Regions from separate parts of the Clostridium novyi NT genome, predicted to be linked through region 2. Evidence: riboswitches for the same ligand, from Rfam matches in the RefSeq annotation. Region 2 holds a riboswitch; the other holds the start of a gene.
The links. A riboswitch is a leader RNA that binds a small molecule or an ion and turns the genes downstream of it on or off. The one in region 2 is predicted to bind S-adenosylmethionine.

Region 1 (5,000 bases), 370 kb from region 2:
TTCTTTAACATCCTTCACTTTCTTAGAATAGATACCCATAGGCTCTAAATGTATTTTTGCTACAGATGTTAAATGAGTTCCCTTTTCCTTATTGAATTGTTCTAAATAAGGAAGATGTTGATAGAAGTTTGCATCTATTTCCCCTTCTTCAAGAGCAGTATTTGGTATTACATAGTCTGTAAATTCTTTGATTTCTAATTTATATCCCTTTTTCTCTAAAATAGGTTTTACCTTTTCTAATATTTCTTTATGTGGCTTTGGAGATGCCCCTACAACTATTGTAGTCTTTTTGCCATTATTCTCAGCTGATTTTTTATCTCCACAACCAACTAATGAAACTGCCCCTAAAATTACTGTACTTGCAAGTAATACTGATAATATTCTTCTTTTCATATTTATTTACCCCCTAAATATTGTTTATATATTAAATTTATTTTGTTACTCTCTTATATATAAATGTTCCTATACTTTGTAGCGCTTGAACTAAAACTATTAAAACTATTACTGTAACTATCAAAACATCATTTTTAAAAGCATAATATCCATAGTTCATAGCTACAGCACCAAGTCCACCTGCGCCAATTACACCTGCCATAGCAGAGAAACCAACCATACTTATAAGTGTTAATGTCATTCCAGATACAATTGATGGTAACGCTTCTTTTAACATTACTTTAAATACTATTTGAAATGTACTAGCTCCAAAAGACTTTGCAGCTTCAACAACTCCCTTGTCTACTTCTTTAAGTGATGACTCTATAATTCTTGTTACAAATGGCGCACATCCTATAGTTAGTGGCACAATAGCTGCTGTTGTTCCTGTTGATTTTCCAACTATAAATCTAGTTAAAGGTATCAACACTATCATTAAAATTATAAAAGGAAAAGACCTTAATACATTTACAATAACATCTAAAACTTTGTATACAGCTTCATTAGGTTTAAGTCCATCTTTATATGTAATAATCATGATAATTGCTGGTATAAATCCTACTACTATAGCTAAAGCCGTAGATATTAAAACCATATATAATGTTTCTAAAAGTGCTGGTAATAATATATCTGACATTATAACACCTCCCAATGAATGTCTTGATTTCCAAGGTAATTAAACACCTGATCTCTTTGTTCTTCTTTAATATTTATAACCAAGCTTCCTAAAACTCCTTTATTAAACTTTTCAAGTTTTCCCCAAACAATTGAAAAATCCATTTGAAGTTCTCTTGCCATGGATGTAATTATTGAGTTTTGACTTAATTCTTTTGGAAAAAATATCTTTATATTTATTCCTTCCTCCGGAAGTACTTCTTCCTCTCCTAAAAGCTTTTTCATTTGCTTTGTTGGGTTTAAGAATAGCTTATCCACATCCCCTGATTGTACTAATTTTCCTTTTTCCATTACTGCAACCTTAGTACAAACTTCCTTTATAACTTCCATTTGGTGAGTTACTATTACAATAGTAATCCCAAGTTTTTTATTTATTTCTTTTAGAAGCTCTAATATAGACTTTGTTGTTTTAGGATCTAATGCTGATGTAGCCTCATCACAAAGGAGAATTTTAGGATTCAAAGTTAATGCTCTTGCAATGGCAACCCTTTGTTTTTGTCCACCACTTAATTCCTTTGGCATACTATTAGCTTTATCATAAAGTCCAACTAATTCTAAAAGTTCTTTTACTCTTTTATTTATATCTTCTTTTTTATATCCCCAAGTTTCCATAGGAAGGGCTACATTCTTCCAAACATTTTTTCTGCTTAATAAGCTAAAGTTTTGAAATACCATTCCTATATTTTTTCTAAACTCCCTAAGTTCTTTTTCATTTAAGCTTTTTACTTCTTTTTCATCCACTATAACATTTCCAAAATTATATATTTCAAGACCATTTATACATCTTAGAAGTGTAGATTTTCCAGCCCCACTGTAACCCACTATTCCATATATTTCTCCCTGTTGTATATGAAGATTTATATCATCTAAAACTTTAATATCTCCAAAATATTTCTCCAAACTTTTTATTTCTATCATTTGAACACCCCCTAATTTATTTAAAAAATAAAGACCTAAGGATATCCTTAGGTCATATAAATTTCCTACTTATCCTCATCTTTCAGTTTACACTGCAGGATTTAGCACCATTGTACACTAAAAATGTATACTGGTTGCCGGGTTTCATAGGGCCAGTCCCTCCACCTCTCTTGATAAGACTTATTAATTTTTTTAATTTTCTCTTTAAACTGTTATTTATTATAATATTTTATGCCTCTTTTGTCAATAGCCTTAATTTTTAAAAATATCTATAAATTATTCAAATGCCTCATAAATAGACTTTATAGCTGTTTCAAAATCTTTTGCATCTACACCAATTATAATATTTATTTCACTAGAACCTTGGTCTATCATTCCTATATTTACATGACTTTTAGCAAGAGCTGAGAATATTTTTTCAGATGTACCTACTGCTTTTGCCATGCCCATTCCAACTGTGGCGATTAGGGCCATGTTAGGTATTACATGTATAGAATCTGGATTGCATTGTCTTTTTATTTCTTCTAGTAACTTATCTAACTTATTATCAAGTTGTGCATCATCTATTACAATAGATATTGTATCTATTCCAGATGGCATATGTTCAAAAGAAATACCATATGTTTCCAATGCAGAAAGTAATCTTCTACCAAATCCAATTTCAGCATTCATATAAGTTTTTTGTATAACAATTGTTGTAAAATCTTTTCTGCCTGCAATACCAGTAATTCTTCCTCCACCATTTTTATAGTTTACTTCATTTACTATTAAAGTTCCCTTGTCTTGTGGTCTATTTGTATTTTTTATGTTTATAGGTATATTTCCTTCTTTAGCTGGGAATATAGCTTCTTCATGCAATACGGATGCTCCCATATACGCAAGTTCTCTAAGCTCTTTATATGTAATTTTTTCAATAGGCTTAGGATTATCCACAACTCTTGGATCTGCCATTAAAAATCCTGAAACATCAGTCCAGTTTTCATATAACTTAGCTTTAACATCCTTTGCTACTATAGCTCCTGTAATGTCTGATCCACCTCTTGAAAAAGTTTTTATATCTCCATTTGGCATAGCCCCATAAAATCCTGGTATAACAGCTCTTTCAATATTCTTTAAATTGTTTGAAATTAATTCCTTAGTTTTATCAGAATCAAAACATCCATATTTATCAAATGCAATGATTTCAGCTGCATCTACAAATTCATACCCTAAAAAATTAGCAAGTATTATACCATTTAAATATTCGCCTCTACTTACTGTATAATCAACACTTACCCCTTGTGAGATTATCTTTTTCATATTTACTAAGTGAAAATTTATATCTATTGATAAGCCTAACTCCTTTACTATTTCTTTATATCTTTCTTCAATAATTTTAAAGACATCATCAAAAGAAATTCTATTCTCAACGTGAGCATGACATAAATATAAAAGATCTGTTATTTTATAATCATTGTCATCTCTTTTTCCAGGTGCTGAAGGAACTACATACTTTCTGTTACTATCCTCCATAACAATTTTCTTAACCTTTCTAAATTGTTCTGCACTGGCTAATGAACTGCCCCCAAACTTAGCTACTATAATATCATTCATATTTTAACACCCCAATTTAATTTATTCATTAATAGCATATATTCATAATATCTTATCACAAATTGAGATTTTTTCAATATTTTTTTGTAAATTATCATAAAAATACAATATTTCGAAGAAAAAACTGTAATATTAATACTTTATATTAATATTACAGTTTGTTTAAAAACTTTAATTATTGACTTTTAATTTTTAGAAATTATTCAGTTAATATTTCTACACCATCTTCTGTTACTAAAATAGTATGTTCCCATTGCGCTGTTAATTTGCCATCTTCTGTAACAGCTGTCCATTCATCCTCTAAAACTTTACATTTCCAAGTTCCCTCATTTATCATAGGTTCAATTGTAAATGTCATTCCTGGAACTAATACCATTCCAGTATCCTTCATACCGCAGTGATCTATAAAAGGTTCTTCATGGAAATCCACTCCAACACCATGACCACCAAATTCACGAACTACTGAATATCCTCTTTCCTTAGCTAACTTTTCAATTGCATATCCAATATCTCCAGTACAAGAATATGGTTTAACCTGTTTAATTCCTATATCTAAACATTCTTTAGCAGTTTCAACTAGTTTTACGGCTTCACTTGATGCATCACCAATTATAAACATTCTACTAGCATCTCCATAATAACCATTTAATCTACTAGTTACATCTACATTTACTATATCTCCATTTTTTAAAGGTCTGTCACTAGGTATACCATGGCATACTACTTCATTTATTGATATACACACACTTTTAGGATATCCCATATAGTTAAGTGGAGCTGGTTCTGCTCCAAGTTCTAGTGTATACTCATGAACCCATGTATTGATTTCATCTGTAGTTACACCTTCTTTTATTCTTTCTGCTACCATATCTAAAACCTTTTTAGTAACCTGACAACTCTTTCTAATACCTTCTATTTGTTCTTGAGTTTTTATAAGGTTTCTTGGAGGGGCTATAAGTCCTTTAAGTTCTAAATCACTTAATTTTTCATCCATAGACAGATGACAGTTTTTGTATTTTTTTCCACTTCCGCACCAGCACTTATCATTTCTTGATAATTTAGTCATTTATTCACCTTCTATAATATTTTAATTTGTTTTAATATAATTATATCACTTTATTCATATTTAACAATTTTATAGAAGTTTTTATCTAAGCATACCTCTTCCAACTCTTCTTAATTTTACTTTAACATTTACATTTATTTCAGATTCACATACAACTTTGTTCCAATCTATATCTGTTTTTCTTCCATACTTTGCCGCTGCAACTTTTCCAAGTTCCAAGCAATCAACTTTAATCTCTTGTTTCATTTTAGTGATAAATTTTTCAGAGGCTCTTTTTACTACTTCTTCTGCATCTTTCTCTATCTTTTTTGTGATA
Region 2 (5,000 bases):
TATCTTCCGTTAGTGTATAAGGATTTTGTTTCACAACTGCAATAGAATCATGACCATATTTTTTATGTATCTTTACACACTGCTTTGCTGTTACTCCATAAGTCTGTAAAAACACCATTATGTTTCTTACTTCTCTTTGTTTTGAGTATGATTTAGCTATGGTTTCAATCTTTTTTGTACCTATCCCATCAATCTCTTTAAGTTTTTCAATATCTTCATCTAATACATCTAGTGTTTTTTCTCCAAAATGTTCTACTATTTTTTTCGCAGTTACAGGTCCTATTCCTGATATAATACCTGAAGATAAGTATTTTTCTATTCCTTCTAAAGAATTTGGAACTATTTCTTCGCAAGATGTAACTTTAAATTGCTGTCCAAAGTGAGGATGATTAACCCACTGACCCTGTAATTTTAGATTTTGACCTTCCATTACATATGGTATACACCCTGTTATAGTTATTCTCTTTTTATTAGATTTTACATGAGCTACTACATAACCATTTTCTTCATTTTTAAATACTATACCTTCTACAGTTCCATTTAACTCAGTCATAGCAAACCCTCTCCTAAACTTAATTCATTTAAATTAATTATAAGATATAGCTATATTATTCTCAACTAATAAAAGACCAATACCTACTCGGCATTGGTCTTTCTATAATCATTTATATAATTAGATGTATTTTTTTATTTCGTCAACTTTATTTAATTGTTCCCATGGAAGTTCTACATCAGTTCTACCAAAGTGACCGTATGCAGCTGTTTGCCTGTATATTGGTCTCTTTAATTCTAAATCTCTAATAATTGCTCCTGGTCTTAAATCGAAAACTTTATTTACGATATCTACTATTTTGCTATCTTCAATTTTTTCTGTACCAAAAGTATTTACTAAAAGTGATACTGGACGAGCAACTCCTATAGCATAAGCAAGACCTATTTCGATCTTATCTGCAACACCTGCTGCAACTAAGTTTTTAGCAACCCATCTTGCTGCATAAGCTGCTGATCTATCAACCTTTGTTGGGTCTTTTCCAGAGAAAGCACCACCGCCGTGTCTTCCTGATCCGCCGTATGTATCAACTATTATTTTTCTTCCTGTAAGACCTGTATCTCCATGAGGTCCACCTATTACAAATCTTCCTGTTGGGTTAATGTAATATTTTGTTTCGTCATCTAACCATTCATTAGGTACAACAGTCTTTATTACATGTTCCATAATATCCTTTTGAATTTGTTCTTGAGTAACTTCTGGATCATGTTGTGTAGATACAACTACTGCATCTATTCTAACTGGTTTGTTATCTTCGTATTCAACTGTAACTTGAGTTTTACCATCTGGTCTTAAATATGCTAATGTACCATTCTTTCTAACTTCAGCTAATTTTCTTGAAAGTTTATGAGCCATGTTAATTGGTAGTGGCATATATTCTTTTGTTTCGTTTGTAGCAAAACCAAACATTATACCTTGGTCTCCAGCACCAATTGCTTCTACATCGTCTTTTTGTCCTTGTCTTGATTCTAAAGCTTCATCAACACCCATAGCTATATCTTGTGATTGTTCATCTATAGATGTTAATACAGAACAAGTTTCTGCATCAAAGCCATATTTTGCTCTTGTATATCCGATATCTGAAATAACTTCTCTTACAACTTTAGGAATATCAACATAACAATTAGTTGATATTTCTCCCATAACCATAACCATTCCTGTAGTTACTGCTGTTTCACAAGCAACTCTTCCATTTGGGTCATTTTTTAATATAGCATCTAATATAGCATCAGAAATTTGGTCGCACATTTTATCTGGATGTCCTTCTGTAACGGACTCCGAAGTAAATAATCTTCTCATTTATATATACCTCCCAAAAATAAAACCTCTTCTTAGAATTTAAAAGAAGAGGTTGTTTAATCACTTTAAATTCTTATCTTGCAGATTATACTGCAGGAATTAGCACCTTAGTATTTATTTATATACTGGTTGCCGGGCTTCATAGGGCCATTCCCTCCACCTCTCTTGATAAGATGTTACTTATCCAATATTGAATTTTCGAATTTAATATTAACATATACACATTACTATGTCAATAATAGTATACTGTTATTTGTAAGTTATAATAACAAACTAATACAAATTTATAATATATATTTTAATGCAAAATAAAATAAGAGACATATTAATGTCTCTTAGATGGTGGAGGAAGATGGATTCGAACCATCGAAGCGAAACGCAACAGATTTACAGTCTGCCCCCTTTGGCCACTCGGGAATTCCTCCATATTTAGTTTTGAAATATCTATGCCAACTGTTTTATAAATGGTGGGCACAACAGGGCTCGAACCTGTGACCCCCTGCTTGTAAGGCAGATGCTCTCCCAGCTGAGCTATGCGCCCATTTATAAATGGTGGAGGAAGATGGATTCGAACCATCGAAGCGAAACGCAACAGATTTACAGTCTGCCCCCTTTGGCCACTCGGGAATTCCTCCTTGTTGGTGCTGGCACCAGGACTTGAACCCGGAACCTACTGATTACAAGTCAGTTGCTCTACCAGTTGAGCCATGCCAGCTTACTTTATCTTTTGTTTTCTCGTTGACACTTCCCCGCGCCAACGAATATTAGTATACATTGATATTTAATTTATTTCAAACGTCATTTTTATCTATTTAAACAGATTTTCTTTTATTTTATTCATTTTTCACCATTATTCTCATTTTTACTCATGTATTTGATTTTAAATATTCATATTTTCCCCTCTTTATTTGTGTAGTTTACTATATTATAATAAGGTTCATAATTTCATTTAATTTGGAGGATACATATGCAAAAATTATTAAGCAGACTACGTAGAGCTGTAGTCGATTTTGATTTAATTCAAGCTGGTGACAAAATAGCTGTAGGTTTATCCGGTGGTAAGGATAGCATAACTTTATTATATTTACTTAACGCATACAAAAGATTTTCTCCAGAACCTTTTGAGCTAATAGCAATCACTTTAGATCCAGGTGCTGGGGCAGACTTTTCTGAAATGATAAGAATTTGTAAAGAATTAAATGTTCCATATTATTTATTTAAAACTAAAATCAAGGAAATAGTTTTTGATATAAGAAAAGAATCTAACCCTTGCTCTTTATGTGCAAATTTAAGAAGAGGTTCTCTAAATGATCATGCTAAAAAACTTGGCTGTAATAAAGTAGCTTTAGGACATCATAAAAATGACGCTATTGAAACTTTACTTATGTCCATGTTCTATGAAGGTCGTATAAATACATTTTCACCTGACACATATTTAAGCCGTACAGATCTTCATATAATAAGACCTATGATTTACATTGATGAACAAAACATAAAAACATTTATTAAGAACTCTAATATACCTATAGTTGAAAACCCTTGTCCTGCAAATGGGTTTACTAAAAGAGAATATATGAAGGATCTTACATATTCTCTTGAAAAAGATATACCAGGATTAAAAAATAATCTTCTTAATTCACTTTCAAATATAGAGCAACTTAATATATGGCATAAAAAAATTAAATAAATTTTTCTTTTACAATAAAAGGTTGATACAAATTCAACCTTTTTCTTTTTGACTTTCATAATGTTTAAAAGCCTTACATATAAATTATCAAGGAGGTGTGGCTTTTGAATAAAGTTCGAGTTCACTATGATGATAATTTATCTTATTATGAAATAGCCTATTTTTTTAAAGATTACATTAACGAAGATACTATTATTGTATGTATTGGTACAGATAGATGTATAGGGGATTGTCTAGGACCTTTAGTAGGTACTATGTTAACTCTTAAAAACTTTCCTCTAAAAGTGTACGGAACAATTTCTAATCCAATACATGCTTTAAACATAGATAAAAAATTAAAAGAAATAAAACATTTATATCCAAATTGCAATATAATAGGCATAGATGCTTGTTTAGGTAACGAAAAAAATATAGGAGAAATTCAAGCTAGAACATCCCCTATTCACCCTGGAAAAGGTGTTGGAAAATCACTTCCTAACGTAGGTAAAACCTCCATAATAGGTATTGTAGATTCTAGCGATTCTAATGAACTATTTACCAATAGAAATATAAGATTAGATCTTATTGTTAATATGTCAAAAGTTATTGTACATTCTTTAATACATGCATATTATCTTTATCAGCTAAAAAATAGATATAATGATTGAGTGGAATATAAAACGCCCTATAATAAAATTATAGGGCGTTTTATATTAAGTATAGATTAATCTATTAAGTTTATATCTCTTCCTTTATAAGATGCATCTATTTTATCTAAGAACTTTAGTACATTTCCAGTACCAAGTGCCACTGATGAAACAGATTCTTCTGCAACAGATACAGGAACTTTTGTTACTTGTTCAATTAATTTATCTAAACCATGTAATAAAGCTCCGCCACCAGTCATAACAATACCTTTATCAGCTATATCAGCTGCAAGTTCTGGTGGAGTTTTTTCTAGTACTGAGTGAGTGCATTCTGCAATAGCATTAACAGATTCACTTAGAGCTTCTCTCATCTCTTCTGATGTTATTGTTAAATTCTTAGGAAGACCAGTAACCAAATCTCTTCCCTTGATATCCATTGTTGCATTTTCTTCTCTCTTAAATGCAGTACCTATGTTTATTTTTAATTGTTCCGCTGTTCTTTCGCCTATCATAAGCTTGTGTTTTTTTCTTATGTATTTTATTATATCTTCATCAAAATTATCTCCGGCAATTTTAATTGAATTTCTAACAACCATACCGCCTAATGAGATTACCGCAATATCAGTAGTTCCTCCACCAATATCAATAACCATATTACCACTTGCCTTAGTTATATCAAGACCAGATCCAATAGCAGCCGCTAAAGGTTCTTCTATTAAGAACACTTTTTTAGCTCCAGCATTTACTGCTGCATCTTTTACAGCTCTTTTTTCCACCTCTGTAGCTTCACATGGAACACATATAACAACCCTTGGAGCTCCTACTTTTTTCTTTCCAC

Region 1: another riboswitch for S-adenosylmethionine. It lies ahead of NT01CX_RS08605 (methionine ABC transporter ATP-binding protein); the one in region 2 lies ahead of metK (methionine adenosyltransferase).

What each region holds. Positions count from the first base shown of each region.
Region 1 is NC_008593.1:1,837,117-1,842,116, forward strand. It holds gene NT01CX_RS08595 (MetQ/NlpA family ABC transporter substrate-binding protein) at 1-393, opposite strand, end outside; gene NT01CX_RS08600 (methionine ABC transporter permease) at 431-1,069, opposite strand; gene NT01CX_RS08605 (methionine ABC transporter ATP-binding protein) at 1,069-2,025, opposite strand; SAM riboswitch class I at 2,098-2,205, opposite strand; gene NT01CX_RS08610 (aspartate kinase) at 2,302-3,618, opposite strand; gene NT01CX_RS08615 (methionyl aminopeptidase) at 3,818-4,684, opposite strand; gene NT01CX_RS08620 (Ger(x)C family spore germination C-terminal domain-containing protein) at 4,766-5,000, opposite strand, start outside.
Region 2 is NC_008593.1:2,203,517-2,208,516, forward strand. It holds gene NT01CX_RS10205 (SF1B family DNA helicase RecD2) at 1-553, opposite strand, end outside; gene metK (methionine adenosyltransferase) at 674-1,849, opposite strand; SAM riboswitch class I at 1,920-2,024, opposite strand; tRNA gene NT01CX_RS10215 (tRNA-Tyr) at 2,190-2,274, opposite strand; tRNA gene NT01CX_RS10220 (tRNA-Val) at 2,315-2,390, opposite strand; tRNA gene NT01CX_RS10225 (tRNA-Tyr) at 2,400-2,484, opposite strand; tRNA gene NT01CX_RS10230 (tRNA-Thr) at 2,489-2,564, opposite strand; gene NT01CX_RS10235 (tRNA 2-thiocytidine(32) synthetase TtcA) at 2,817-3,536, shown strand; gene yyaC (spore protease YyaC) at 3,641-4,183, shown strand; gene NT01CX_RS10245 (rod shape-determining protein) at 4,240-5,000, opposite strand, start outside.